2 regions of the Bradyrhizobium sp. USDA 4011 genome follow, and region 1 is predicted to be linked to the other one. Evidence: riboswitches for the same ligand, from Rfam matches in the RefSeq annotation. Region 1 holds a riboswitch; the other holds the start of a gene.
The links. Region 1 has a riboswitch for S-adenosylmethionine ahead of metX (homoserine O-acetyltransferase MetX). Riboswitches for the same ligand answer to the same signal wherever they lie in the genome.
Positions count from the first base shown of each region.

Region 1 (14,565 bases):
TTCCGATCGTACCCGCTCCCTGCAGGTTGCGGACACTCCCGGCATAGACATTGAAGTCAAGGAAAGCATTCGCGGCCACTGTCGTGCCGGCGAAGGTGGAGGGCGCTACGCCGAACTGCCAGGATCCCGCCCGCACATAGCCGCCGTCGATGTACAGCGAGGGTGGACTGCTAACCGCATTGCCGGCGAACCCATTGATGACGATGGTGCCTTGCTCGCTGGCGGAGCCGAGGTGCAGCACCGCGTTCTGGCCGAGCCTGCCGATGTTGATGCCGACAGAGCCGCCATTCTGGGCCGAGAGTGTGCCCGACTGGTTGTCATCGACGTTGATGGCTGCCGCAATGCTCGCGAGCGAGGCCGCCGCACTGAGCTGGCCGCCCTGCAGATAGATCGGTGAGGCAAACTGGTTGGGGCTGGAGATCACCTGATAATTGGTGATGTAGGTCTGCGCATAGCCGGCGCGGGTATCGACGGCCAGCCAGGCGGCGGTTGCCAACAGCGCAGCGCGCCACGAATGCACGGTACCGGTCCTACGGGCATGAGAATTGCGGGACGTTGATCGGCCCGTCATCGGCATTCGCGCCATGTTGTCAACCACGTCTTCTGAAGGTCCGCGATCGCACCTCCACCACGAACACTTGTTACTTGAGCTCCGTCCGGCAAGCAACGCATCGTGAAGAACATGCAGCGATTGGACGATGTCGTACCAAGGTACCGTGTACGGCTCCGGGTCAGGAACCGTCAGGCGCGAAACACGCACCGGGAATTACAGCAGGAAGCCGCACGCCGCGTGGTGCTCGAACACGGTGTGCAGCCCGCTCACCTGGAGGTCGGAATGCTTGAACAGCTCGAAGGCGCGCCGGGCCTGCGGCATACCGTGGGAGACGCAACCGGGACACAGCATCTGGAAGGCGTGCAGCAGCACCGGGCGGCCGCGTCGCCCGGCCAGGGTCGGCGGCTCGCCGGTGTTGAACCAGCGCGACGCGGCGATATCAGGTGCTGGAGTCACAGCTCGGTTCGCGGCAGGTTGGCAAGACCGGCGGCCTGTCAACGACCGGCCGCGCTGGCGGCGGCCCGCCGTGCGCGCCGCGCCGCACGGCGGCGCTGGACCCACAGCCTGGCGCGGTCGAGATAGAGATAGACCACCGGCGTGGTGTAGAGCGTCAGGATCTGGCTCAGGATCAGCCCGCCGAAGATCGCGATACCGAGCGGCTGGCGCAGCTCGCTGCCTTCGCCGAGGCCGATCATCAGCGGCACCGCGCCGAACAGCGCGGCGAGCGTCGTCATCATGATCGGGCGGAACCGCATCAGGCAGGCCTCGTAGATCGCATCGCGCGATGACAGCCCGCGCTGGCGTTCGGCGTCGAGCGCGAAGTCGATCATCATGATCGCGTTCTTCTTGACGATGCCGACCAGCAGGATCACCCCGATCATGCCGATGATGTCGAAATCGGTGTGCGACAGCATCAGTGCCGCGACCGCGCCGACGCCGGCCGAGGGCAAAGTGGACAGGATGGTCAGCGGGTGGACGTAGCTCTCGTAAAGCATGCCGAGCGAGATGTAGATCGTCGCGAGTGCTGCGAGAATCAGGAACAGCTCGTTCGCCAGCGCCTGCTGGAAGATCTTCGCGGAGCCCGCGAACCCGCCGGAAATGCCCGCCGGCATGCCGAGCGCATGCATCGCGTTCTCGATCGTGGTGGTCGCGGTGCTGAGCGAGACGCCCGGCGGCAAATTGAACGAGATGGTGCTGGCGACCAGCAAATCCTGGTGGTTCACCGCAAGCGGCGTCTCGCCGTGCTCGAAGCGGGCGACGCTCGACAGCGGGATCATCGTCTCCGCGCTGGTCGAGACCGCGGTTCCGGTCGAGGCGACGCCCTTGCCGGTGGCGCCGATCGAGTTGGTCGCCTGATTGCGCACCACATTGGCGGCGACCGCGCTGATCGAGCTCTTCTGCGACGACGAGGCCACCGTGCCGGCCACCGCATTGGTGCTCTGCGTGCCGGTCGCCGATCCGCCCGAAGTCGAGATGTAGACCTCCTTCAGCGTCTGCGGGTCCTGCGAGAAGCGCGGCGCGACCTCCATGATCACGTGATACTGGTTGCGCGCGACGAAGATGGTCGAGACCTGGCGCTGTCCGAAGGCGTCATAGAGCGTGTTGTCGAGCTGGCTGACCGTGATCCCGAGTCGCGAGGCGGCGTCGCGATCGATCACCAGGTTGGCTTGCAGCGCCTTGTTCTGCTGGTCGGTGTTGACGTCGGCGAGCGTCGGCTCTTTCTGCAGCGCGGCGACGAGCTTGGGCGTCCACTCGTTCAGCTCCTCGAAGGTCGAGCCCTTCAGCGTGTATTGATAGGCCGCGTTGCCCGAGCGCCCGCCGGCGCCGAGATCGCCGATCGATTGCAGGTACAGGGTGGCGCCCGCCACCCTTGCCAACGGGTCGCGCAGCCGCTCGATCACCTTGTCGGCGCGCAGCTTGCGTTCGTCCATCGGCTTCAGCGAAGCGAACACGGTGCCGGTGTTGGTGCCGCCCGGACCGACGCCGCCGCCGCCGGTGAAGCCGACGGCGGTATCGACCGCCGGGTCTGACTTCACGATGTCGATGAACTGGGTCAGCTTCTGCTGCATCAGCTGGAACGAGGTGCTCTGGTCGGCCTGGATCGAGCCGATCAGCAGCCCGGTATCCTGTTGCGGAACGAAGCCCTTGGGCACCACCTTGTAGAGATGCACGTTCAGATAGAGCGTGCAGCCCAGGATCAGCATCACCAGCAGCGGATGTCGCAGCGCGAGGCCGAGTGTCGCGCGGTAGCCGCTCAGCATCCGCTCGAAGGCGCGCTCGTTGATCCGGTAGATCCAGCCATGCGGCTGGCCTTCCTCCTTGCGCAGCAGCACCGCGCACATCATCGGCGTCGTCGTCAGCGAGACCACCAGCGAGATCACGATGGCGATGGTGATGGTCATGGCGAATTCGCGGAACAGGCGGCCGACCAGGCCGCCCATCAGCAGGATCGGCACGAACACTGCGATCAGCGACACGCTCATCGACAGCACGGTGAAGCCGACCTCGCGGGTGCCGACCAGCGTCGCCTCCAGCCGCGACATCCCGGCATCCAGGTGACGGGCGATGTTCTCCAGCACCACGATGGCGTCATCGACCACGAAGCCGGTCGCCACCGTCAGCGCCATCAGCGAGAAGATGTCGAGCGTGTAGCCCAGCAAATACATCACGGCAAAGGTCGCGATCAGCGACACGCCGACCGCCACGACAGGCACCAGCGTTGCGCGGGCGTTGCGCAGGAAGGCGAACACGACCAGGATCACCAGGGCGACGGCGATGAGGAGCGTGATCTCGACATCGTGCAGCGAGGCCCGGATCGTCTTCGAGCGGTCCATCGCCAGCGTGATGTCGATCGCGGGCGAAACCGAGGCCCTGAGCTGCGGCATCAGCCCTTTCACGCTGTCGACCATCTTGATGATGTTGGCGCCCGACTGCCGGTACACGATCATCACGACGGCCGGCTTGCCGTTGGAAAGGCCGAGCGTGCGCACATTCTCCACGGAATCGATGACGTCGCCGACATCGGTCAGGCGCACCGCCGCGCCGTTGCGGTAGGCGACGACCAGCGGCTTGTAGTCGGCGGCTTTCCGCGCCTGGTCGTTGGCGTAGATCTGGTAGCGCTGGTCGCCGACGTCGATGCCGCCCTTCGGGCTGTGCGCGTTGGCGCTCGAGAGCGCGGCGCGGACGTCCTCGAGCCCGATCCCGTATTTGTAGAGCGCCGGCGGGATCAGCTCGACGCGCACCGCGGGCAGCGAGCCGCCACCGACCGAGACCTCGCCGACGCCCTCGACCTGCGACAGCTTCTGCGCCAGCACGGTCGAGGCGGCGTCATAGAGCTCGGCCGGCGTCAGCGTGTCCGACGTTAGAGTGTAGATCAGGATCGGCGCCGAGGCCGGGTTGAACTTGCGGTAGGTGGGGTTGGCGCGGAGGTTGGTCGGCAGGTCGGCGCGCGCCGCGTTGATCGCCGCCTGCACGTCGCGCGCGGCGCCGTTGATGTCGCGGTCGATGTCGAATTGCAGCGTGACGCGGGCAGAGCCGAGCGAAGACGTCGACGTCATTTCGGTAACGCTGGCGATCTGGCCAAGATGACGCTCGAGCGGGCTCGCCACGGTTGCGGCGACGTCGGCCGGGCTGGCGCCGGGCAGGGTCGCCTGCACCATGATGGTCGGGATATCGACGTCGGGCAGCGGCGATACCGGCAGCTTGAAGAACGCAATGATGCCCGCCACCACCAGTCCAAGAGACAGCAGCGTGGTGCCGACCGGCCGGCGGATGAAGGGTGCGGAGAGGTTCATTGCATTTGCGATCGGCGTTTGCCGATGAGCTTCTATCCGTCCGCGCTGCGATGCAAAAGCCTAAATGTCACAGGGCGCCGCCATACGCCCGCCGCGATTTATCGGATCGCAACAGAGGCCTGACGATGGCCGTATTCCCGATTGCTGGTTCTCGACCGCGCGGAGGCGGACTACTTGGCTGCATTCTGGCTCGCGCCGACAAAGTAGAAGTCCTCGCTTCCGGCACCGAACCGTAGCTGAAAGGCTGCTGGCGTCGATCCGTCGCCGCCATGACGTCGTCGCGCACGAGGTCGAACAGCTTGCGGATCTCGATCCGAGGAGTCTGCATGCGCTTGATCCGCGCGGTCACGAACGGGCTGTGGCCGCCTTCGCCGTCGAGCGCGACCTGGCCGTGCTTGGCGGCGTAGACCACCAGCGTACCGCTGTCGGGTTCGACCTGGGCCAATCCCCTGCCGATCGAGCGTGACGCGACGGTGCGCTTGATCTGGTTGGCGAACGGATTGTCGCGGCAGGCATCGAGGATGACGAGATTCAGCTTGCGCGCGCCTTCGGTGGCGCCCATCACCTGGGTCAGCGCGACGGCCTCGAACGGCACGTCGCGGTCGGTCGCGAGCTTCGCGTCGACCGGCACGAGATAGTTCTCGCCTGCCATCTCCATGCCGTGCCCGGCATAGTAGATCACGGCCCAGTCGGCGCCGTCGCCCGCGTTGGCGAACGACTTCAGGGCCTCGACCAGGCTGTCCCGCGTCGCGTCGGTGACGAGGCGGACGTCCTGAAAGCCCACCGCGCGCAGCGTATCGGCAATCGCCGCGGCGTCCTGGCTGGGGTTCGGCAGCACCGGCACCGAGCGGTATTTCGAATTGCCCACGACAAGCGCGACGCGCTTCTCGGTCATCGCTGCCTTTGCACCCGCGCCGACAGGCGCGATCGGAACGGCCGTGGCGAGCGCGGGAGCAGGATTGGCCGTGCCAGGTTTGGCCGCGCCGTGATCTGCGACGACGCTCTTCTCCGTGGTGGCGACCTGATCCAGCCGTTGCAGGCCGTCCCTGGCGACGCGCTGGCCCTGGGTGCGGTCGAGCTGGTCGAGGCCGATGACGTCGAGCGCATGCCGGAAGTCGGCGCGCGCAGCGTCGATATCACCCTTCTTCTCGTCGGCGAGACCGCGGCGTGCGTAATTCAGCGCGCCCTGTGCGTTCAGTTGCGTGGCGTGGTCGTAGTCGCGCATCGCCTGGTCGAGCTCGCCTCTGCTGGCCAGCGTCAGGCCGCGCAGCGAGTAGAACTCGGCTTGCCCGTCCTGGATCGCGATCGCGCGGTCGATATCCCGCGCGGCATTGTCGAGATCGCCGGCGCTGATCTCGACCACGGCCCGGCAATAATAGGGGCCGGCTGCGCGCGGCGCGAGCTTGATCGCATCCTGGCAATGCAGCGCCGCGAGCCGGTCCTTGCCGCGGAAATCATAGACCAGCGCGCGATTGACATAGGCGTACCACGAGTTGGGATCGAGCTCGATGGACTTGCCGTAATCGGCCAGCGCGCGAAGGCCTGGTTCTGCAGATAGACCTTGGCCCGCTGGCCGTAGGAGGGTGCAAACGACGGATTGATCGCGATCGACTGATCGTAATCCGATTTGGCTTTCTCCAGATCGCCCTTGTTATGCCAGGCCAGCGCCCGGTTGTAATAGGTGATCGCGAGGTCGCGCCCCCTGGGATTGGCCGCGATCAGGCGGGTGCAGGCGGGATCGCGAGCTCCGCGTGCGGCTCCCTGGCGTCGCACGCCGCGCCATCCTCTCTCAGACCGGCGTGAGATGGTGAGTTCAGCAGCAACAGCAGGCCGAGCGCGGCGAGCTTCAGCAATGAGGGGCGCATTCCAGTCATTCCATTCCAGCGACCGGAAATTGAAACCACAATATTGTTCGCGCCGTGGCAAAAATTCGCGAGCGGAGTTCCTCGATGCACGCGATCAATGGCGCGGCCGCGCTCAGGCCGAATCGTGCCCGTCCGCCGCACGGGCATCGCGATGCATCAGCGTGCCCGAATCATGCAGCATCGCCGCCAGCTGGTGCAGCGGCTGATCGCGAAAGCCCTGCTTCTCGATCGCGGCAACCGTCGAGAGCACATAGTCGCGGTTGTTGCCGGAGCGGCCGTGGCCCTGCTGCACCAGGCGCAGTTGTTCGGAGAGCGACAGCCGTCCGGCATATTGCACATGGCCGCGATCGACCACATAGGCCAGCGCACTGACGCGATCGCGCGCCGCATTCTCCAGCCACACCGAGCGCATCACCTCGCGATAGACGTTGGTGGTCTGCTCGCGCGCCCGCAAATAGGCGATGGTGTCGTGGCGCAGGCGGGCGGCGACGCGGAACGCGATGCCGCGGCAGGCGCCGCCGCGGTCGAGGCCGAGCACCAGGCCCGGCTTCTCCGGCGTGCCGCGGTGGTCGAACGAATAGACGCAGAGCGCGCGATGCTCGCCGATCAGCCGCGCCGGCACCTGCTCCAGGAACTCGAAGCCCGGTTTCCACATCAGCGAGCCATAGCCGAACACCCAGAGGTCGCCGTCGGTTTCGGAATGGGGAGGATTTGCTGACATCGCGCAGATGGGCTAGCAGAACACGCCGTCGAAGCGAAGCAGATTCCGTGATGTTTCCAAGGGTTACGCAAGAGTTACGCAAAGGTTGCGCGAGGATTGCGCAAGCGCTGCGCAAGAGGTGCGTAAGGGTTGCCCGCGGCTTGCTGCCGCTTCGATTTTGACAAATTCGACCGCCAAAGGACGCCGCATGTCCGATTTGACCTCCGCCCCCCGCCGTCGCTCGCGCCTCGGCCTTTATGCCGTCCCTGTCGTGGTCCTGATCGCCGCGGTGCTCTGGAGCGGCTTCTGGTTCTTTGCCGCTTCGCAGGTCGGCGTGCAGGCGGATGCCTGGCGCGGGCAGGAGGCGAAGGCCGGCCGGGTCTATGATTGCGACAAGCGCTCGGTCGCGGGTTACCCGTTCCGGCTCGAAATCCGCTGCGAGCAGCCCAGCGTGATGCTGGTGTCGCAGACCGCCTCGCCGGAAATGTCGTTCGTGGCGCGGCTCGCCGAGATCCTGGTCGTGGCGCAGATCTATGATCCCAAGCTTGTGATCGCGGAGTTCAAGGGTCCGGCCACGATCGCCGAGCGCAACGCGCAGCCGACGCTACAGGTCAACTGGAGCCTGGGCCGCAGCAGCGTGGTCGGCCTGCCGGCGGTGCCGCAGCGCGCCTCGCTGGTGTTCGACGATCTCGCCATCGACCGCACCGGCGGTCCCGCGCCGACACCGCTGATGCGGGTCAACCACATCGAGCTGCACGGCAGGCAGGTCGACGGCTCGGCGCCGGACAGCCCCGCGATCGAGACCGTGCTGCAGATCGCCGGCGGCACCTTGCAGGACGTGCATCCGCTGCTCACCCAGCCGTTCAACGCCGACATCCATGCGCGGCTGAACGGCCTGAAGGATTTCTCGCCGAAGCCTTGGCCGGATCGCTTCCGCGAGATCCAGGCGGCCGGCGGCAGCGTCGAGATCCAGCAGTCGCGGATCGAGCAGGGCGATGTGCTGTCGGTTGCGGCCGGCACGCTCCGCCTCAATGCGCAAGGCCGCATCGAGGGCGAACTGCAGATGACGGTCGCCGGCCTCGAGCGCGTCATCCCCGCGCTCGGCATCGACAAGATGCTGGAGGAGGGCGTGCCGCAGGCGACGCTCGATCGCGTTGCACCGGGCGTGAAGAGCCAGGACCTCAGCAATCTGTTCGGTGCGCTGGATCGCGCGATCCCCGGCCTCGGCAAGGTGATCAAGCAGAACGCCAATGCGGGCATTTCCGCCGGCATCAATTCGCTCGGCACTGAAGCGACGCTCGAAGGCAAGAAGGCGCGCAGCTTCCCGCTGCGCTTCGCCGATGGCGCGGTGTTTCTGGGTCCGCTGAAAGTCGCGCAGATTCCGCCGCTGTTCTGAGCAGCGTTCTGTCGAGGGCTCGTAGCTCGTAGGGCGGGTTAGGCGAAGCCGTAACCCGCCGCGCCAACTCACCAAGATGGCGGATTACGCTACGCTAATCCGCCCTACGCATTGCATAGACTCCTTAATCCCTCGCGCGCGATATCGTCCGTCGCGGCAAAACATTCCCGCGGCCGCGATGAGAAAAACGTGACCGCAATCTTGCAGGCTGCCGGTGCCGCGCGCGCGGCCTCAGCGGCGCCGATCGAGCCCGAGGCGCCCGCCATTTTCTCGCCAGGACGACCAAGTGGAGAAGGCCGCGTGCCTGATCGCTTACTTCCTCAAATTCGCATGCGGCCGGCCGAAGTCGGGCGCGGCGGAATCCTGGCCGATCTCGACGATGCCGCGGCGGATGGCGCGGGTGCGGGTGAAGTGGTCGAACAGCGCTTCGCCGTCGCCGCGCCGGATCGCGCGCGTCAGCTTCGACAGATCCTCGGTGAAGGTGCCGAGCATCTCGAGCACGGCGTCCTTGTTGGCGAGGAACACGTCGCGCCACATCGTCGGGTCCGACGCCGCGATGCGGGTGAAGTCGCGAAAGCCGCCGGCGGAGAACTTGATGACCTCGGATTCGGTCACCTGCGCCAGTTCGTCGGCGGTGCCGACGATGGTGTAGGCGATCAGATGCGGCAGATGGCTGGTGATCGCGAGTACGAGGTCATGATGATCCGGCGTCATGATCTCGACCTTGGCGCCGAGCGCGGCCCAGAACGCGCGCAGCCGGTCGGTCGCCGCGGGATCGGTGCCTTCGGGCGGCGTCAGGATGCACCAGCGGTTGATGAAGAGCTCGGCGAAGCCGGAATCCGGTCCCGAATGCTCGGTGCCGGCCACCGGATGCGCCGGGACGAAGTGCACGCCGTCAGGCAAATGCGGCGCCATGTCCTTGACCACGGCGCCCTTCACCGAGCCGACGTCGGAGATGATCGCGCCGGGTTTCAGATGGCCGGCGACCTCGGCCGCGACCGGGCCGCAGGCGCCGACCGGAATGCAGAGGATGACGAGATCGGCGTCCTTCACCGCCTCGATATTGGTCTCGACGACGCGATCGACGATGCCGAGCTCGGCGACGCGCACCCGCGTCTTCTCCGAGCGCGCGGTGGTCACGATCTCGCCGACCAGGCCTTGCGCGCGCGCGCCGCGCGCGATCGAGCCGCCGATCAGGCCGAAGCCGATCAGCGCGATGCGGTTGAAGAGCGGAGCCGTGGTCACGTCGGTGTTCACTTTCCGGCCAGGAAGTCGCGCAGGCCCTCGACCACGAGGCGGTTGGCTTCCTCGGTGCCAATGGTCATGCGCAGCGCATGCGGCAGCTTGTAATTGTTGAGCGCGCGCAGCACGAGGCCGCGCCGGGTGAGATAGGCGTCGGCTTCCGCGGCGGTCTTGCCCTTGTCGGCCGGGAAGTGGATCAGCACGAAATTGGCGACGCTCGGCGTCACCTTGAGCCCGAGCTTGCCGATCTCCTCGGTCAGCCAGTTGCGCCACTGTTCGGTATGCGTCCGCGACATCTGCACATGCGCCGTGTCCTCGATCGCCGCCACCGCCGCCAGCATCGCCGGCGTCGTGACGTTGAACGGACCGCGGATACGGTTGCAGGCATCGACGATATGCGCCGGGCCGAACATCCAGCCGACCCGGAGCGCGGCAAGGCCGTGGATCTTCGAGAACGTGTGCGTCACCACCGTGTTGTCCGTGGTCGCGACCAGCTCGATGCCGAGCTCGTAGTCGTTGCGCGAGACGTAGTCGGCATAGGCGGCGTCGAGCACCAGCAGCACATGCGAGGGCAAGGCGGCGCGCAGGCGCTTGACCTCGTCGAACGGGATATAGGTGCCGGTCGGATTGTTCGGGTTGGCGAGCCAGACCAGTTTCGTGCGCGGCGTCACCACCTTGAGGATGGCATCGACGTCGGCCGTGAAATCGGTCTCGGCCGCAATCACGTTCTTGGCGCCGTTCGCCATGGTGGCGATCGGGTAAACCAGGAAGCCATGGGTGGTCGAGATCGCCTCGTCGCCGGGGGCGAGATAGGTGTGCGCGAGCAAATTGAGGATCTCGTCGGAGCCGGCGCCGCAGATGATGCGGTCGGGATCGAGCCCATAGGCGCGGCCGATCGCCTCGCGCAGCACGCGCGAGGTGCCCTCCGGATAGTCCTCGAGATGGTCAGCCGCAGCCTTGTAGGCCGCGATTGCTTTCGGAGACGGGCCGAACGGCGTCTCGTTGGCGGACAGCTTGAACACCTTGCGGCCCGGTTCCGGCACCGGGCTCTTGCCGGGCGTGTAGGGCGCAATATCGAGGATGCCGGGGTTCGGCACGGGGCGGGACATCATCAACTCCGGATATACTACGGGCGGCTGGCTCTTGCTTCAGGTCCTTGCCGATCCGTTAGACGGCACCGTATAGCGCGTTGCGTGGCTGCCGACGAGGGCCGAAGAGCGCACCGAGGCGCCGGCCTCGATCAAGGCGAGCTTGATCTTCTCGAAACCCTTGTTAGTCAGGTCTTGCCCGGTGACCGAGACCAGCAGGGCCGCGCCGTCGAACGCGGTGTCGGGGACCGCGACGATCTCGGCGAGCGGGGCCAGCGCGCGGGCGACATCGGCGTTCCAGCCGGAGACGCGCACGCTCCAGGTCTGCACTTCGGTGACCATGGCGTCGTCGGCGACCCGCGAGATCACGAACACCGGCAGCGCAGCGGGATGGTCGGCGCGCTCGAGGAACGGCAGCCGCGCGATGATCTTCGGCGCGCCATCGGCCTCGAGCGCATTCCACCACGGCGTGCGGCTCGCGATCGCGGAGACCAGAGCGAGGTCGCCCTTCGACTTCGCCACCGCCTCGACCGCGGCCTGGGCGCTGAAATGCGAGACGTAAGGCACCACGAAGCCGAAGTGAAACCGCGCCGAGTCGCGCATCGCGGACTCGCCGACCGAGACGTCCGCATGCACCGCGAACGGCGCCTGCACATAGGTGAAGGTCGAGATGATGACGCGCCAGATGCTCTCGATGGTGTCGAGCGGCAGGATGCCGCGATGACGCTGCACCAGTTCGCGCATCATGCTGGCTTCGCGCGCCGGGCGGAACGCCGAGCCGACCTCCTGGGTCTTCTTGACCTGGATCAGGCGGTCGATGATGTCGCCGCGCGCCATCAGCAGGCGGTGAACCTGCTCGTCGATCGCATCGATCTCCTTGCGCAGCTCCTGCAGCGAGGGCGGCGACGGGGGTGGATTGGACATGCTCTCAAACCTTGTCGTCCGGGCGGCCCGATGCCGTGCCAGACAGGGTCCCTGATTAGGAAAGACGGCCAGCGAAAGCAAAGAGAAACGTCGCAGGCGTGCCTTGCGCATTCGGTTAACCATTGGCGCCCGGCAAGGGGAGGTTCGCTGGCCGCCTTGACGACGGGGGGCCTGAGGACTAGGTTCGCTGCACTCCGTGGTCATTTGAGCCGGCCGGCTTGCAGCCACGTTAAACAACTCGCTAAACAGGCCGGGGACAGATCAGCTCCCGGCCGAACCTTGTTCAGGCCGGGTTTTTTATGGCCTGATTTCTGTTCGAGCCCTCCCGCGCGGAGGCAGGGTCGCCTAGATGAGCAACGTGCGTCCGATACCCAGCCCGCAAACCTCGAGCGACGATCGCGCCCATGAGGCCGATCACCCGTCGTCACTGGTGGCGAAGTTCGGCATGGATCAGCCGCTGAAGCTGGATTGCGGCGTCGATCTCGCGCCGTTCCAGATCGCCTATCAGACCTATGGCCAGCTCAATGCTGACAGATCCAACGCAATCCTGATCTGTCACGCGCTGACCGGCGATCAGCACGTCAACAACACCCATCCCGTCACCGGCAAGCCGGGCTGGTGGGACACCATGGTTGGCGCCGGCCGGCCGATCGATCCCGAAAAATACTTCATCATCTGCTCCAATGTGATCGGCGGCTGCATGGGCTCGACTGGCCCTGCGTCGCTGAACCCTGCGACCGGCAAGGTGTGGGGGCTCGATTTCCCGATCATCACGATCCCCGACATGGTGCGCGCGCAGGCGATGCTGATCGATCGGCTCGGCATCGCGACGCTGTTCTGCGTGGTCGGCGGCTCGATGGGCGGCATGCAGGTACTGCAATGGACCGCGGCCTATCCCGAGCGCGTGTTCGCGACGCTTGCGATCGCGTGCTCGACGCGGCACTCGGCGCAGAACATCGCGTTCCACGAGCTCGGTCGTCAGGCCGTGATGGCCGATCCGGACTGGCGCGGCGGCCGCTATGTCGACGAGGACACCCATCCGCATCGCGGACTGGCGGTGGCGCGGATGGCCGCGCACATCACCTATCTCTCGGACGCCGCGCTGCACCGCAAGTTCGGGCGGCGGATGCAGGACCGCGAGCTGCCGACCTTCTCGTTCGATGCGGATTTCCAGGTCGAGAGCTATCTGCGCTACCAGGGCTCGTCCTTTGTCGAGCGGTTCGACGCCAACTCCTATCTCTATCTGACGCGTGCGATGGACTATTTCGACATTGCCGCCGACCACAATGGCGTGCTTGCGAAAGCGTTCACCGGCATCAAGACGCGGTTCTGCGTGGTGTCGTTCACCAGCGACTGGCTGTTTCCGACCTCGGAATCGCGCGCGCTGGTGCATGCGCTGAACGCGTCGAGCGCACGGGTGTCGTTCGCCGAGATCGAGACCGATCGCGGCCATGACGCGTTCCTGCTCGACGTGCCGGAATTCCTGGAGATCTCCCGCGCCTTCCTGCTGGCCGCAGGCAAGGCGCGCGGACTGAAAGACGACGGCCGATCATGAGCATGCAGCAGACACTTCCCTTGCCGGGCGTCGCGCCGGAGCGGACCGGCGGCTATCGCACCGATCATCTGCTGGTCGCCGACATGGTGCGGCCGGGCTCGCGCGTGCTCGACGTCGGTTGCGGCGACGGCGAGCTGCTGCAATTGCTGGAGAGCCGCGGCATCGACGGCCGCGGCATCGAGCTGTCGCGCGAGGGCGTCAATGGCTGCGTCGCCAAGGGCCTCGCGGTGGTGCAGGGCGACGCCGACACCGACCTCGTCAATTATCCCGATGACGCCTTCGACTACGTGATCCTGTCGCAGACCTTGCAGGCGACGCGGCAGCCGAAGGTGGTGCTGGAGAACCTGCTGCGGATCGGCCATCGCGCGATCGTCTCGTTCCCGAATTTCGGGTTCTGGAAGATGCGGCTGCAGCTCCTGATCGGCGGCCACATGCCGCGGACGGAGAATCTGCCGGCGAGCTGGTACGACACCGCCAACATCCATTTCTGCACCATCAAGGATTTCGTGCAGCTCTGCGAGGAGATCAACGTCAAGATGGAGCGCGCGGTGGCGCTCGACCTCTACGGCCGCCCCGTGCCGCTCAATCTGCCCTGGTGGGTGTGGAACATGTTCGGTGAACAGGGCGTGTTCCTGCTCAGCCGGGGTGGGAAGGCGAAATAGCTTCCGTCATTGCGAGGAGCGATAGCGACGAAGCAATCCATGCTTTCGCGCATGCGGGAAGATGGATTGCTTCGCTTCGCTCGCAATGACGATTTACACCGGCGCCGCCACCAGCGACCGCGGATCGCGCACCGGCCAGCGGCCGGCTTCCACCAGCGCGATGAAGCGCTCCACCATCTCGTTGAACAGTGCGGGCTCCTCGAGGTTGAGCACATGGCCCGACTTCGGAAAGAAGGCGAGGCCGGCGGCCGGCAGATGCTGCTTCAGGAACATGCTCGGCGCGATGCAATTGTCGTCCTCATCGCCGCACAGGATCAGCGCCGGCGTCGGCACGCGCTTGATGGCGTCGGTCATGGTGTAGATCGAGGGCCGGCCGCCCTGAAAGCTGCGCATCGTGTTGGCCGAGCCCTTGGCGTCGTGGCGGGCGAGCGCGGCGTAGAAATCGGCGTGGCCGCGCGGATCCTTCACCAGGAATGGGATCCGGCTCGGCGCCTCGCGCGTCACCTTGGCGACCTCGACCGAGCCGATCGCCTCGTACTGCTCGGCATTGGCGCGGCACTGCGCGCGGAAGGCAGCGAGATTCTCGAGGCTGGATCCGGAGCCGACCGCGGCCAGCGTCATCGAGAGCGCGCGCTCCGGCGCGTTGAGCGCGACCTGCAGCGACGAATAGGAGCCCATCGAGAGGCCGATGAAATGTGCCTTGGCGATGCCGAGATGGTCGAGCACCGCGAGCGCGTCGGTGTAGAAGTGCGTGTAGGTGTAGACGTCGGCGCTCGGCGGCACGTC
Region 1 is NZ_JBSSGG010000001.1:5,177,329-5,191,893, forward strand. Features, by position in the region: gene ACVW1C_RS24195 (autotransporter outer membrane beta-barrel domain-containing protein) at 1-520, opposite strand, end outside; partial or broken gene ACVW1C_RS24200 (TlpA family protein disulfide reductase) at 785-1,009, opposite strand; gene ACVW1C_RS24205 (efflux RND transporter permease subunit) at 1,048-4,347, opposite strand; gene ACVW1C_RS24210 (caspase family protein) at 4,415-5,710, opposite strand; gene ACVW1C_RS24215 (tetratricopeptide repeat protein) at 5,605-6,120, opposite strand; gene ACVW1C_RS24220 (hypothetical protein) at 6,066-6,212, opposite strand; gene ACVW1C_RS24225 (gamma-glutamylcyclotransferase) at 6,325-6,933, opposite strand; gene ACVW1C_RS24230 (DUF2125 domain-containing protein) at 7,121-8,308, shown strand; gene ACVW1C_RS24235 (prephenate/arogenate dehydrogenase family protein) at 8,621-9,553, opposite strand; gene hisC (histidinol-phosphate transaminase) at 9,562-10,659, opposite strand; gene ACVW1C_RS24245 (chorismate mutase) at 10,699-11,562, opposite strand; SAM riboswitch at 11,749-11,828, shown strand; gene metX (homoserine O-acetyltransferase MetX) at 11,912-13,117, shown strand; gene metW (methionine biosynthesis protein MetW) at 13,114-13,779, shown strand; gene ACVW1C_RS24260 (alpha/beta fold hydrolase) at 13,873-14,565, opposite strand, start outside.

Region 2 (14,565 bases), 1.7 Mb from region 1:
CTCGCGGCTGCGCCATGCGGCGCGACGGCTGGTGGATGACGACAGCCCGGTTACCGACATCGCCTATGATGTCGGCTTCGGCGACCTCTCCAATTTCGTGCGCAGCTTCCACCGCGCCGCCGGTGCCTCGCCGCTGAAGTTCCGCCAAGCCTCCCGCGGCGACCGCAAGATTCTCCAAGAACGCCTTGCGCTGCAATAGCAGGATTGCTCCGGTCCGCGCGTCCATCGACGCGCCCAGCGACTGGAGACCCCATCATGTACGACCACATCGGATTGCGCGTCGCCGACCTCGACGCCAGCGTGCGCTTCTACACCGCGGTGCTGGCGCCGCTCGGCTTCGTGCTCTGCTCACGCGACGACAGCGGCGCGGGCTTCGGCCCCAAGGGCGAGCCGGCGCTCTGGCTGCATCTGCACAAGGGCAAGACCCAAGGCGGCGCGCACGTCGCGTTCCGCGCCCCGAGCCATGACGCGATCAAGAAATTCCACACCGAGGGCCTGAAGGCCGGCGGCAAGGACAACGGCGCGGCGGGCCATCGCAAGGACTACAGCCCGACCTACTACGCGGCGTTCCTGCTCGACCCCGACGGCAACAATGTCGAAGCGGTGTCGACCTAGACGCATTCCCCGCATTCCGCCGTCATTGCGAGCGGAGCGAAGCAATCCATGTTTCCGTCTGCTGCGATATGGATTGCTTCGTCGCTTCGCTCCTCGCAATGACGCCCTCTCTCGAAAGGATCAAAACCATGGCTTCAATTCACAAGGACATTCCGATCGACGCGCCGGCCGATCATGTATGGAACGCACTGCGCGATTTCGGCGCGCTGCATACGCGGCTGGTGCCGGGCTTCGTGACCGATACGCAACTCGTCGGCGACGTCCGCACCGTCACCTTCGCCAACGGCACCGTGGCGCGCGAGACGCTGGTCGATTGCGACGACAAGCGACGACGGCTGGTCTATGCGATCACCAGCGAACGGCTGAAGCAGCATTCCGCCTCGGTGCAGGTGTTTGCCGAAGGCGATGCGCGCTGCCGGGTGGTGTGGATCGCCGATGTGCTGCCGCACGAGATTGCGTCCTACATGGACGCGCAGATGGACCTCGGCGCGGCCGCGATGCAGGCGGCGCTTGCCAAATCGGCGCGGGAGAAGCCCGCGGCGTGACCTTGCAGGTCACGCGACCGTCCGCGCATTCAACATGCGACCGTCACCCTGAGGAGGCCGCGCAGCGGCCGTCTCGAAGGGCGACAGCCCCGCTGTGTCCGCGAGCGGACGCCGAAGCATCCGGGCCGTCGATCCTTCGAGACGGCCGCTGCGCGGCCTCCTCAGGATGACGGGTCCAATAGCTCAAGACAGCGCCGGCTGCGCCTGGGTGACCGGTGAGGACTTGCCCCAGCGCGTCAGGATCACGCTGAGGCAGGAGAGCACGCCGAGCACGCCCATCGAAGCGGCGGCGAGTGCGAAGAAATCTTGCGCACTCGCCTCATGGGTCGACAGCCACCAGCCGCCGGTGCCGATGAAGATCAGCCGCGCGGTCTGCGCCAGCACCGGCCCCAGCACCTTCGCCGCACCTTGCGAGGAGAAATACATCGACATCGCAAGCCCAATGAAGGCGTACATCGGCGCGGCGGTCGACAGATACTGATGGCTGGTCGCCCGGACATGCGGATCGTTGGTGAACAGGTTGACCCAGAGGTCGGGGAAGACGGCGATGAAGCTGCCGACCACGCCGACCGCGAGGAACGACAGCGTGCCCGCGGTCCAGGCGATGCGCCGCGCCCGAGCGACGCGTTCGGCGCCGACGGCCATGCCGATCATCGGCACCGAGGCGATACCGACCGCGAACGCCACCGAGGTCAGCATGAATTCGAGCCGGGCGCCGATGCCGTAGCCGGCAAGCACCGCGGTGCCGAACTGCGCCAGCATGTGGGTGAAGATCGAGATCGTCAAAACCGATTGCAGCGGCGAGAAGCAGGAGACCGCGCCGACCCTGAGGATGTCGATGAACATCGCCCATTGCACGCGCAGCCCCTTGAGCTTCGGCTTCACGCGGGCGCGGCCCGAGAACAGATACCAGCCCATCACGCTGATGCTGATCGAATAGGCGATCAGCGAACCCGCCGCGACGCCGCGCATGCCGAATTGCGGCACCGGCCCGAGGCCGAGCCCGAGCGTGCCGCCGAGAATGATCTGCCACACCGCCGAGGACAGGATCATGGTCGACGGCAGCTTCATGTTGCCGGTGCCGCGCAGGATGCCGGCCATCGTGTTCATCAGCCAGGGCAGGATCGCGCCGCCGAAGAAGATCTGCGAATAGGCGATCGCCTGCGCCAGCACATTGCCGCGGCCACCAAGCAATTCGAGCAGGCGCGGACCGAAGGTCAGCATGCCCAGCATGAAAGTCAGACCGAACGTCAATCCGATCAGCAGCGCATGCATTGCAAGCGTCGAAGCGCGCTCGATCTCTCCGGCGCCGAGCGCGCGCGCGATCGCGGATGCGACGCCGCCGCCCATCGCACCACCGGACATCGTCATGGTCAGGATCACGCAGGGAAACACCAGCGCCATCGCCGCGAGCGATTCGACGCCGAGCCGGCCGATATAGGAGGTCTCCGCGATCACCACGCAGGTGCCGGCGGAGAGCGCGATCACGTTCGGCCACGCCAGCCACAACAGCGTGCGCAAAATCGGCCCGTCGAGCAGCGCGTTGCGCGCCGGCCTGGTCACCGGCGGCGGCAGCGGCCGTTCTTGTTCGTCGACGGGTATTTCGGCGAGGCCGAGATCGGACATTTCCACTCCCACGCGCGATCTTCGGGAGCCGCGCCATGGTGTTTCCCTACCATGGCGAACGCGGATTCCACGTGCGCGGGACGCAAGGGGGGCCTGCGTGATTGCAGGTGAACCTCTGACCTAGCCGACCGACCACACGAACGGCGCGTCGGCGGCGCCATTTGGCCTCAGATGCACCGGAATGTGCCGTCCGCAGCCGGCCGCCAGCCCTTCGAACAAGCCTGTCAGAACGCTGGCGCAGGCCGGGTGATAATCGGCCACATCAGCCATCAGCTTCCAGCCCTGCTGGCGGATCTCGAACTGGCCCTCGGACTCGCTGATGTCAGCGACATCATCCTGCGACTCGAAGAGCACGCGCAGGAATGCGGCAAATTCCGCGGCACGGCCACGACGGCCACCGAGCGCCTGCGCGACCTCGTCAAAATACTGCATGCCAATGAGCTTGCCGGTGAGGTGCAGCAGATAGCTCGCATCCTCGGGGCCGAACACCTGCACGATGACGGGCGCGGCCGTCTTCACATATTCCATCGCGTAGTTGCGATAGGCCTTTTCCAGCCGCGGTTTCGGCCAGCTGTCGACCGGCAATGCCGGCGCGGTTCCGGAATCGAACAGCGGCGCCTCGAGATGGCGGGCGAACACCAGGCGCTGGTCGAGCTCGAGCGGATGATCGTACTCGCAGTAATAGCCCTCGAGCCCGTCCTGGCCGTCGACACTCTGCTTGGTGCAGACGAAGCCGAGCCTGAGATCGCCGAGCGCGACACCGTTGTTGGCGTGCCAGCCGCGCAGCATCGCGCGCGAGACCTCGCCGGGCACGCCGCAGATCGCCGTGCCCTTCCAGATCCAGCGCGGCGGCGGATAGCGGATCCAGGCCTTGCGGTCGGTCTCGTACATGTATTCGACATGCACGCCGCCGATCCAGTTGGAGAGATAGTGATATTGCGCGGCCGCGACCGCCGGCGGCAGGCCGTCGAGGCCGAGCTTCTTCAAGCCGGGCAGGAAGCGCTCCTGCTGCTGGCGGCGAAACACGCGGAAGACGAACTCGGCGGCGTCGGCGGTACCGCGGCGCGTGACCACGGTGAGGATCAGCCCGGTGAAGAAGGCGTGATAGAGATCGGCGACGCTGCGCCACTTCCGCCACCGCGCTTCTTGCTGCGCTGAATCTGCTGCGGCGCTCATGTTCACTCCCGGTTTGTTGTTTGCTGGACTGTGTCATCGCCGAAGAGACGACGCAACCAACACACTCGGTGTCATCGCCCGACTTGCCGCCTCCGCTGAAGCTTCGGCGTGCCTGAGACTGTAGGCCTCGTCGAAGCCTTGGCGTAGACGGGATCGGGCGATCCAGTATTCCAGAGACAGTCGTTGTCGATGGAGAGGCCTCGGCGTACTGGATTCCCCGCTTTCGCGGGGAATGACGGCGGAGAATAATGGCGAGACGGTCTTGTCTCGCGACAAGAAATCCAGGTTGCGGAATTATACGCGAAAATGCTTGGAGAGCTTCAGTCCCTGCGCCTGGTAGTTCGAGCCGATGCGCTGGCCGTAGAGCGCGTCGGGGCGTTCGAGCATGCGTTCATAGACGAGGCGGCCGACGATCTGGCCATGCTCGAGAATGAACGGCACCTCGCGCGAGCGCACTTCGAGCACGGCGCGCGCACCCTTGCCGCCGGCGCCGGCATAGCCGAAGCCGGGATCGAAGAAGCCGGCATAGTGGACGCGGAATTCACCGACCAGCGGATCGAACGGCACCATCTCCGCGGCGTAATCCGGCGGCACCTGCACCGCCTCTTTCGACGCCAGGATGTAGAACTCGCCGGGATCGAGGATCAGGCTGCCGTCGGGCCGCGCCTTGATCGGCTCCCAAAACTCGTCGACCGAATAGCCGCCGCGGCGATCGACATCGACCACGCCAGTGTGGCGCTTGGCGCGATAGCCGACGAAGCCGCCCGAGTTTTCGCCGGAGAGATCGACCGACAGCGCGACGCCGTGAGTGAGATCGGCATCGTCGGCATCGACCAGCCGCTCGGCGGCATGCAGGGCGTCGAGCTCGTCGGCGGTCAATGTCGCCTCGCCGATCCGGAAACGGACCTGGCTGAGCCGAGAGCCCTCGCGCAGCAGCACGGGAAACGTCTTCGGGCTGATCTCGGCGTAGAGCGGGCCGTGATAGCCGGCGCCGATCATGTCGAAGCGGCGGGTGCCGTCGGCGATCACGCGGGTGAAGACGTCGAGCCGTCCGGTCGAGCTCTTCGGGTTGGCCACGGCCACGATCTCCGGCGGCAGCGCCAGGCTTTCCAGCAGCGGGACGATGTAGACGCAGTTGGTCTCCAGCACCGCGCCGTCGGAGAGATCGATCTCGTGCAGCTTCAGCTGGTCGATCCGCTCGGCGACGGTGGCATCGGGACCGGGCAGGAAGCTGGCGCGGACGCGGTAGGCGATGTCGCCGAGGCGAAGATCGAGGCTTGCCGGCTGGATCTGGCTCTCGACAAAGTCATAGGCGGGCAGAATGAGGCCGGCCTCCGCCATCTCCGCGATCATGCGGTCGGGCAGAATTCCGTTGGATTCGTCTTCCAGCGTGAACGACACGATGCGGTCCCTTGGCGATCCCTCGAGATGGCCCAAAATCATACTCTGAGCGGCCATCAAGCCCCAAATTATGGGCTTTTACGGGTTATCCGATGACCGTCTTGACGGAAAGGGCGCGAGGGAATATCAGCTCCACTTATCCCGTGGTGATTTGAGCCGGCCGGCTTGCAGCCACGTTAAATAAGTCGCTAAACAGGCCGGGGACAGTGTGATCCCGGCTTGTGGAGGTTGCTCCAGGCCGGTTTTTTTGTGGCCATTTTCGCCAGGAAATGGCCACTTCGGAGGTCACATGTCTGAATCCAAGTCTTCTGAAGCCAAGTCTACTGCCCACCTTCGTCCCGAAACCCGCCTCGTCCATGGCGGCACGCTCCGCTCGCAATTCGGGGAGACGTCGGAAGGGCTGTTTCTCACCCAGGGCTACGTCTACGACACCGCCGAGCAATGCGAGGCGCGCTTCAAGGGCCAGGATCCCGGCTTCATCTATTCGCGCTATTCCAATCCGACCATTGCGATGTTCGAGCGCCGCATGATCGAGCTCGAGGGCGCCGAAGCCGCGCGCTCGACCGCGACCGGCATGGCCGCGGTGACCACCGCGATCCTCGCGCCGCTGAAGGCCGGCGACCACGTGGTGGCATCGAAGGCGCTGTTCGGCTCCTGCCTCTACGTCGTGCAGGACCTGCTGCCGCGCTACGGAATCGAGACGACGCTGGTCGACGGCCTCGATCTCGACCAGTGGCAACGCGCATTGCGGCCCAACACCAAGACCTTCTTCCTGGAGAGCCCGACCAATCCGACGCTCGACGTGCTCGACATCGGCGCGATCGCGGAGATCGCGCATAGCGGCGGCGCCCGGCTGATCGTCGACAATGTGTTCGCGACGCCGATCTGGCAGAGCCCGCTGTCGCTCGGCGCCGACGTCGTGGTCTATTCCGCGACCAAGCATATCGACGGCCAGGGCCGCTGCCTCGGCGGCGTCATCCTGTCGTCGGAAGCCTTCATCGCCGAGCACATCCATAATTTCATGCGCCAGACCGGTCCGTCGCTGTCGCCGTTCAACGCCTGGGTGCTGTTGAAGGGTCTGGAGACGCTCGGCATCCGCGTGCGCGCGCAGACCGAAAACGCGGCGAAGATCGCCGAGGCGCTGGCGAAGCATCCGAAGATCACGCGGCTGGTTTATCCCGGTCGCCCCGATCATCCGCAGGCCGAAACGGTGAAGAAGCAGATGGGCGCCGGCTCGACGCTGGTCGGCTTCGAGGTGAAGGACGGCAAGGCCGGCGCCTTCCGCTGCCTCAATGCGCTGAAGATCTCGCGCATCTCCAACAATCTCGGCGATGCCAAGAGCCTGGTCACGCATCCCGCGACCACGACGCATCAGCGCCTCGCGCCGGAGGCTCGCGCCGAGCTCGGCATCAGCGAAGGCTTCATCCGCTTCTCGGCCGGGCTCGAGCACCCCGACGATTTGATCGAGGATTTCCAGCGCGCGCTGGAGCAGGTCTAAGCCTGGATCGGCAGCGGAGGTTCACCTCTCCCTTGGGAGAGGTCGGCGCGTAGCGCCGGGTGAGGGGTTACGGTCTCTCGTCAGAGCTGCGGCCCCTCACCCGATTTGCTTCGCAAATCGACCTCTCCCCAACGGGGAGAGGTGAAGCGAGTGCGCGGCCAAAGCGATTCAATCAAAGTTCATTGTGCCTTACGTCGCAGCCGTCGTGACGCCGCCGTCGACCACGATGGTCTGGCCGGTCATGAAGGTCGAGGCATCGGAGGCGAGATAGGCTACCGCGCCCGCGATCTCGTCGGGCTCGCCGATGCGGCGGAGCGGCGTCGACGCGGTGCGGCGCTTCAGATTGTCCGGATCCTCCCACAGCGCGCGGGCGAAATCGGTCTTCACCAGGCCCGGCGCCACGCAATTGACGCGCACGCCCTTCGGGCCCCATTCGCCGGCGAGGCTGCGGCACAGCGCAAAGTCCGCCGCCTTGGAGATGCCGTAGGCGCCGATCACGGTCGAGCCGCGCAGGCCACCGATCGAGGAGATGATGACGACCGAGCCCTTGCCGCGTTCGGCCATCTGCGGGATCGCCAGCGCGGAAAGCCAGATGTTGCTCTTGACGTTGGAGCCCATGATCTTGTCGAAGGCCTCGTCCGTGATGTCGAGCAGCGGGCCGTAGTAGGGATTGACCGCGGCGTTGCAGACCAGGATGTCGATCTTGCCGTAGTGCTTGATCGTGCCCGAGATCAGTCCCTCGACTTCCGCCCGGCGCGCGATGTTGCAGGGGATGACGAGCGCGTCACCGCCCGCCTTCTTGATGCCGTCGGCGACTTCCTGGCAGGCATCCGCCTTGCGCGAGGAGATCACGACCTTGGCGCCGAGTTTTTGCCAGCAGTTCCGCCGAGGAGCGGCCGATGCCGCGGCTCGAGCCGGTGACGACCGCAACCTGGCCGGTGAGATCGAACGGGGTGTTCTTCATTGTTGTTGCCTCCCGGATGCGCCGTCATTCCGGGGCGCAACGCAGTCGCGAACCCGGAATCTATTAGGCCACATCATTGGTTGTGAAATGGATTCCGGGTTCGCCGCGCTGCGGCGCCCCGGAATGACATCAGTGTGCTTACGCCAACAGACCGCCGCCCTCGCTGACGCGACGGAGGTGGTAGTCGGTATCGCCGAACGTGTTCTCGATCATGGTCAGCCGCTTGAAGTAGTGGCCGATCTTGGCTTCCATGGTCATGCCGATGCCGCCATGAAGCTGGATCGACTGCTGGCCGACGAACTTCAAGGACTTGCCGACCTGCACCTTGGCGGCCGCGACCGCCGACGAACGCTCCTTGGCATCGCTGAAGTCCGACGCCATGGTCGCGAACATCGACATGCTGCGGGCCTGCTCCAGCGCCACGAACATGTCGGCGGCGCGGTGCTGCAGGCTCTGGAACGAGCCGATCGCAACGCCGAACTGCTTGCGGGTCTTGATGTACTCGACGGTGTCCTTCAGCGATTGGTCCATCGCGCCTACCGCTTCCGCGCACAGCGCAATGCGGGCTTCGTCCGCGACGCGCTCGATCAGGGGCAGGCCATTCTCGGGATCGCCGATCGCGGCATCCGCGCCGACCTCGACATTGGTGAAGGTGATGTCGGCCGCATGCAGGCCGTCCTGGGTGGGATACCCCTTCCTGGTGACGCCCTTCGCGTCCGCCGGAACCAGGAACACGCCGATGCCGGTCTTGTCGCGCTGGCCGCCCTTGGTGCGCGCGGTCACGATCAAGGTGTCGGCGTTCTCGCCGTTGAGCACGACGAACTTCTCGCCGTCGATCACCCAGCCCTCGCCCTTCTTCTTGGCCGTGGTCACGACGTCATGGAGATCGTAGCGCGAGTTCTTCTCGAGCTGCGCGAAGCCGAAGGTCTTGCTGCCGTCGATGATGCCGGGGATGTACTTGGCCTTCTGCTCGGCCGAGCCGCCATGACGCAGGAAGCCGCCGGCGACCACGACGGTGGCCAGATAAGGCTCGACCACCAGCGCCTTGCCGAGCGCTTCCATCACGATCATGGTCTCGACCGCGCCGGCGCCGAAGCCGCCATCGGTCTCCGCGAAGGGCAGGCCGAGCAGGCCCTGCTCGGCGAGCTTGCCCCAGAGCGCTTTGCTCCAGCCGCCCTTCTCCTTCATGTACTTCTTGCGTGCATCGAAGTCGTAGGCATCAGCCAGCAATCCGTCGACGCTTTCCTTGAGAAGCCGCTGCTCCTCGGACAGATCAAAATCCATGTTCGTTCCCCTAACTAACTGATCGTTGTTCAAACCGGGACCTCTTCACCTCGCCCCGCTTGCGGGGAGAGGTCGGAACGCATCGCGAGATGCGTTCCGGGTGAGGGGGTACAGGTCTCTCGGCATTCCCTGCACGGAGAGAGGCCCCTCATCCCAACCCTCTCCCCGCAAGAGCGGGGCCAAGGGAGAAGAGCATCAAAGCCCCAGCACCGCCTTGCTGATGATGTTGCGCTGGATCTCGTTGGAGCCGCCGTAGATCGAAACCTTGCGGTTGTTGAAGTAGCTCGGCGCGATCTGCGCGGTCCAATCCATGCTCTCGTTCGAGCCGGCATCGCCGTGCTCGTCATAGGGCGCGGCGAACGGACCGATGATCTCCATCAGAAGCTCGGTGGTGGTCTGCTGGATTTCCGAGCCCTTGATCTTGAGCACCGAGGAGGCCGGATTGGGCTTGCCCTTGCCGTGCTTGCCTTCGTCGGCGACGACGCGGAGCTGGGTGAGCTCGAGCGCCTTCAGCTCGATCTCGCAGGCCGTGAGCTTTTCGCGGAACGCCGGATCCTCGATGATGGCGCGGCCGCCGGACTCGACCTTGGAGGCCAGCGCGCGGATGCGGCGCAGCCGCTCCTTCGAGACGCCGACCCGGGCGATGCCGGTGCGCTCATTGCCGAGCAGGAATTTTGCGTAGTCCCAGCCCTTGTTCTCCTCGCCGATCAGGTTCTCGTAGGGAACCTCGACGTCGTCGAAGAACACCTCGTTGACCTCGTGGCCGCCGTCGATGGTCTGGATCGGGCGCACGGTGACGCCCTTCGACTTCATGCTGAACACGATGAAGGAGATGCCCATCTGCTTCTTCGCGGCCGGATCGGTGCGGCAGAGGCAGAAGATCATGTCGGCGTGCTGGGCGAGCGTGGTCCAGGTCTTCTGGCCGTTGATGATCCACTTGTCGCCACGGCGCTCGGCCTTGGTCTTCAGCGACGCAAGGTCCGAACCCGAGCCCGGCTCCGAGAAGCCCTGGCACCACCAGTCGTCGACATTGGCGATGCGCGGCAGATATTCCTTCTTCTGCTTCTCATTGCCGAATGTGTAGATGACCGGGCCGACCATGCTGACGCCGAAGGCGAGCGGCTGCGGCGCGGGATAGGACTGCAGCTCTTCGTTGAAGATGTAGTGCTGCACGGTGCTCCAGCCGGTGCCGCCATATTCCTTCGGCCAGTGGGTGACGCCCCAGCCCTTCTTGTTGAGGATGCGCCACCAGGTGACCATCTCGTCCTTCGACAGATGGCGGCCTTCCTGCAGCTTGCGCCGGGTCTCCGGCGGCACGTTGTTCTTGAAGAACTCCCGTACCTCCTCGCGAAACGCTATCTCTTCCTTGGTGAAAGCGAGATCCATCGGATCCTCCTTTTTGAAAGCTAAACTACCCTTCTAACTCTCTCGCTGTCGTCCCTGCGAAAGCAGGGACCCATAACCACCGGCCCATCGCAACTGGCAAAGCTGGCTGCCGCTTGTGCCTCTTCCGAGGGCCGCGGCGTATGGGTCCCGGCTCGCGCTTCGCTTGGCCGGGACGACGAAATAACTACAACACCTCGAACGGACCCGATGACGGCGTCCATCATGAGCGCGATCCTGATGCGGCTTGTTGCGTGGTTTGAGACGTCTTCGGCTGCTGCTGGCGCAGTTCGTAACGGGACAGCTTGCCGACCGGGGTGCGCGGCAGCTCGTCGACGAACTCGACCGCCGCCGGCAATTCATGCTTGCCGACCTTGCCGGTGAGGAATGCGCGCAGCTCGTCGATCGAGAACACTTTCTCGCCGTCGCGCAGCTTGATGAACGCCTTTGCCGCCTCGCCGCGGTAATCGTCGGGGATGCCGATCACGATTACTTCCTGCACGGCGGGATGCGTGTAGATCGCTTGTTCGATCATCTGCGGATAGACGTTGAAGCCGCCGGAGATGATCATGTCCTTCTTGCGGTCGACCAGATAGAAATAGCCGTCGGCATCCATGTAGCCGATGTCGCCGGTCAGGAAGCGGTCGCCGACAAAGGCTTCCGCGGTCTCCGCCGGCCTGTTCCAGTAACCTTTGGTGACGTTCGGGCCGCGGATGCGGATTTCGCCGACCTCGCCGACCGGCATCACCTTGGTGGAATCCTCCAGCGACACCACGTCCATCTCGATGCCGGGCAGCATCAGCCCGATCGAGCCCGGCTTCTCCGGCCCTTCCTTGGGGTGGCCGGTGCCGGGCGAACAGGTCTCGGTCATGCCCCAGCCGCTCTTCAGCTTCATGCCGACGCGGCGCTCGAAGATCTTTGCGACCTCGACCGGCAGCGGCGCGCCGCCGGAGCCGGCGACCACCAGCGAGGACAGATCGCGCTTGTCGAGATCCGGCAGCGAGGCGATCGCGATCCACATCGTCGGCACGCCGGGAAACACCGTCGCGCGCTTGACCTCGATGTCGCGCATCACGGCCTCGACGTCGAAGCGCTGATGCAGCGAGATCAGATGGCCGCGCCGGATCGCCGACAGCAGCACGACGGTCAGCGCATAGATATGAAACAGCGGCAGCACGCAGATGACGCGCTCGATCGCGTTGCGTTCGAGCCGCGCGGGCTTGCCCCAGACATCATAGATCGACACCGCCGCGGTGAGATTGCCGTGGCTGAGCATGGCGCCCTTGGGCAGGCCGGTGGTGCCGCCGGTATATTGCAGCAGCGCGACGTCCTCGACGTCGACGGCAGGCCATTGCGACGGCTTGACTGCGCCCTCGATGAACTGGCGGTGGGTGATGATCGCAGGGTTATCGGGCAGCGCGGCTTGCGGTGTGCCGACCTTGCCCCAATGATCGTCCTCGCAAACGATCAGGCGGTCGAGCAGCCCCTTGGCGAGGAATTTCAGCGCGGTCGGCAACAGCGCCGACAGGTTGCTGGTGACCAGCACCCGTGCGCCTGAATCGGAGAGCTTGTGCGACAGCGCGATCTCGCCGTCGAGCGGCGACAGATGCACGACGCGCGCTCCGGCCTTCAGCGCGCCGAAGAAGTTGATCGGATGGTCCGGCGAGTTGCCGAGAAACAGCGCGACCGAGGTGCCCTTGCCGTAACCGGCCCGCATGAAGGCGGCCGCCGCGGTCTCGACCAGCGCCTCAAGCTCGCTGTAGCTGATCTGCCGGTCGCGAAATTCGAGCACCGGACGTGCGCCGAACTCGGCAGCCGCATTCGAGAGCAGGTCCGGCAGCGTGCCGCGCGTGATCTCGTCGCTCCACTGCACGCCCTTGGGATAATATTGTTCGCCGGGATAGGTCATGGAAACGTTCAACACCTGTTAGGTGAGCATCGGCGTGTGGGCTCCCCTCCCCCTTGTGGGGAGGGGTTGGGGAAGGGGGTTCACGCGGGCAGTGCCGATGCGGCCACACCTCTCCCTAACCCTCTCCCACAAGGGGAGAGGGAACCCGAACACCGAGCCAGTGGCGCCAAGAAAGATCACGCCGCCTTCGACACGGCGGCGAGCGAGGCGAAGGTCTTGCCTTCGTCCGCGAGCTTCTTCAGCAGCGGCGCCGGCTCGAGCGAAGGATCGTTGGTCTCCTTGGCGTAGAAGGCCAGGCGATCCGCGATGTGCTTGAGGCCGACGGTGTCGGCCCAGAACATCGGGCCGCCACGATAGATCGGCCAGCCATAGCCATAGAGCCAGACCACGTCGATATCCGACGGACGCGCCGCGATGCCCTCGGCGAGGATCTTCGCGCCTTCGTTGATCATCGGGTACATCATGCGCTCGAGGATCTCGTCGTCGCTGACGACGCGCTTCTTGCGGCCGAGGCGCGCCAGCGTCTCGTCGATCAGCTTCTCGACCTCGGGATCGGGCAGCGCCGCGCGCGAGCCCGCTTCATACTTGTAGTAGCCCTTGCCGGTCTTCTGGCCGAAACGGCCGGCTTCGCACAGCGCGTCCGCGATCTCCGACTTGATGCCGCGGTCCTTGCGCGAGCGCCAGCCGATATCGAGACCGGCGAGATCGCCCATCGCGAACGGGCCCATCGGCATGCCGAACTTGGTGACAACAGCGTCGACCTGCTGCGGCAGCGCGCCTTCGAACAACAGCTTTTCGGCCTGCTTGCCGCGCTGCGCCAGCATGCGATTGCCGACGAAGCCGTCGCAGACGCCGACCACGGCCGGCACCTTGGCGATCTTGCGCGCGATCGAGACGGCGGTGACCAGCGCATCCGGCGCGGTCTTGTCGGCGCGCACGATCTCGCACAGCTTCATGACGTTGGCCGGCGAGAAGAAGTGCATGCCGAGCACGTCCTGAGGACGCTTGGTCGCCTTCGCGATCTCGTCGATGTTGAGGTAGGAGGTGTTGGAGGCCAGCACCGCGCCCGGCTTGGCGTACTGATCGAGCTTGCCGAACACTTCCTTCTTGACCGCCATGGTCTCGAACACCGCCTCGATCACGAGATCGGCGTCGCCGATGTTCTCGATGCCGACGACGCCGTTGATCAGCGCCATGCGCTTGGCGGGCGCGTCCGCCGGGATGCCACCGCGCGCGGCGGTCGCCTCGTAGTTCTTCTGCATGATGCCCATGCCGCGCTTGAGCTGCTCCTCGCCGGTCTCGATCAGGGTGACCGGGATGCCGGCATTGGCGAACGACATCGCGATGCCGCCACCCATGGTGCCGGCGCCGAGGATGGCGACGCGCGCCACGTTGCGGCCCTTGGTGCCCTCGGGGACGCCGGAGATCTTGGCGGCTTCGCGCTCGGCGAAGAAGGCGTAGCGCTGCGCCTTGGACTGTTCGCCGTTCATCAGCTTGAGGAAGCCCTCGCGCTCCTTCTTCAGGCCCTCATCGAACGGCAGGTCGATCGCGGCGCCGACGGCGTCGGCGGCGGCGAACGGCGCCTCGAGGCCGCGCGACTTCTTGGTCAGCGCAGCGACCGCATTGGTGAAGATCGAACGGTCGGCCTTGGCCGCGGCGAGCTTGCTGTCGTCATCGCGCAGCTTGCGCAACGGACGCTTCTCGGCGACCACCTTGCGCGCAAATGCCTCGCCGCCCGACGCCGGACCCTCGACGATCTCATCGATCAGGCCGGCCTTCAGCGCGGCATCCGCGCCGATCGGATCGCCGCCGACGATCATCTTGACCGCGAGCTCGGGACCGACCGCACGCGGCAGACGCTGGGTGCCGCCGGCGCCCGGCAGCAGGCCGAGCTTCACCTCGGGCAGACCGAGCTTGGCGTCCTTGGTGGCGACGCGATAGTGGCAGGCCAGCGCGACCTCGAGGCCACCGCCGAGCGCGGTGCCGTGGATCGCGGCAACGATCGGCTTCGGCGAGCTCTCCATCAGGCTCAGCACGTCGGCGAGGCCGGGCGGCTTCGGCGGTTTGCCGAATTCGGTGATGTCGGCGCCGGCGATGAAGGTGCGGCCGGCGCAGGTCAGCACGATACCCTGGACCTGCGCGTCATCGATGGCGCTCTTGACGC
Region 2 is NZ_JBSSGG010000001.1:3,501,983-3,516,547, forward strand. Features, by position in the region: gene ACVW1C_RS16345 (helix-turn-helix domain-containing protein) at 1-199, shown strand, start outside; gene ACVW1C_RS16350 (VOC family protein) at 256-615, shown strand; gene ACVW1C_RS16355 (SRPBCC family protein) at 744-1,160, shown strand; gene ACVW1C_RS16360 (MATE family efflux transporter) at 1,344-2,786, opposite strand; gene ACVW1C_RS16365 (hypothetical protein) at 2,907-3,962, opposite strand; gene ACVW1C_RS16370 (2'-deoxycytidine 5'-triphosphate deaminase) at 4,257-5,363, opposite strand; SAM riboswitch at 5,497-5,576, shown strand; gene ACVW1C_RS16375 (O-succinylhomoserine sulfhydrylase) at 5,653-6,861, shown strand; partial or broken gene ACVW1C_RS16380 (SDR family NAD(P)-dependent oxidoreductase) at 7,051-7,825, opposite strand; gene pimD (pimeloyl-CoA dehydrogenase small subunit) at 7,964-9,109, opposite strand; gene pimC (pimeloyl-CoA dehydrogenase large subunit) at 9,305-10,495, opposite strand; gene pimA (dicarboxylate--CoA ligase PimA) at 10,716-12,401, opposite strand; gene ACVW1C_RS16400 (3-hydroxyacyl-CoA dehydrogenase NAD-binding domain-containing protein) at 12,578-14,565, opposite strand, start outside.
Region 2: linked by a shared signal. The riboswitch ahead of ACVW1C_RS16375 (O-succinylhomoserine sulfhydrylase) and the one ahead of metX (homoserine O-acetyltransferase MetX) in region 1 are both predicted to bind S-adenosylmethionine.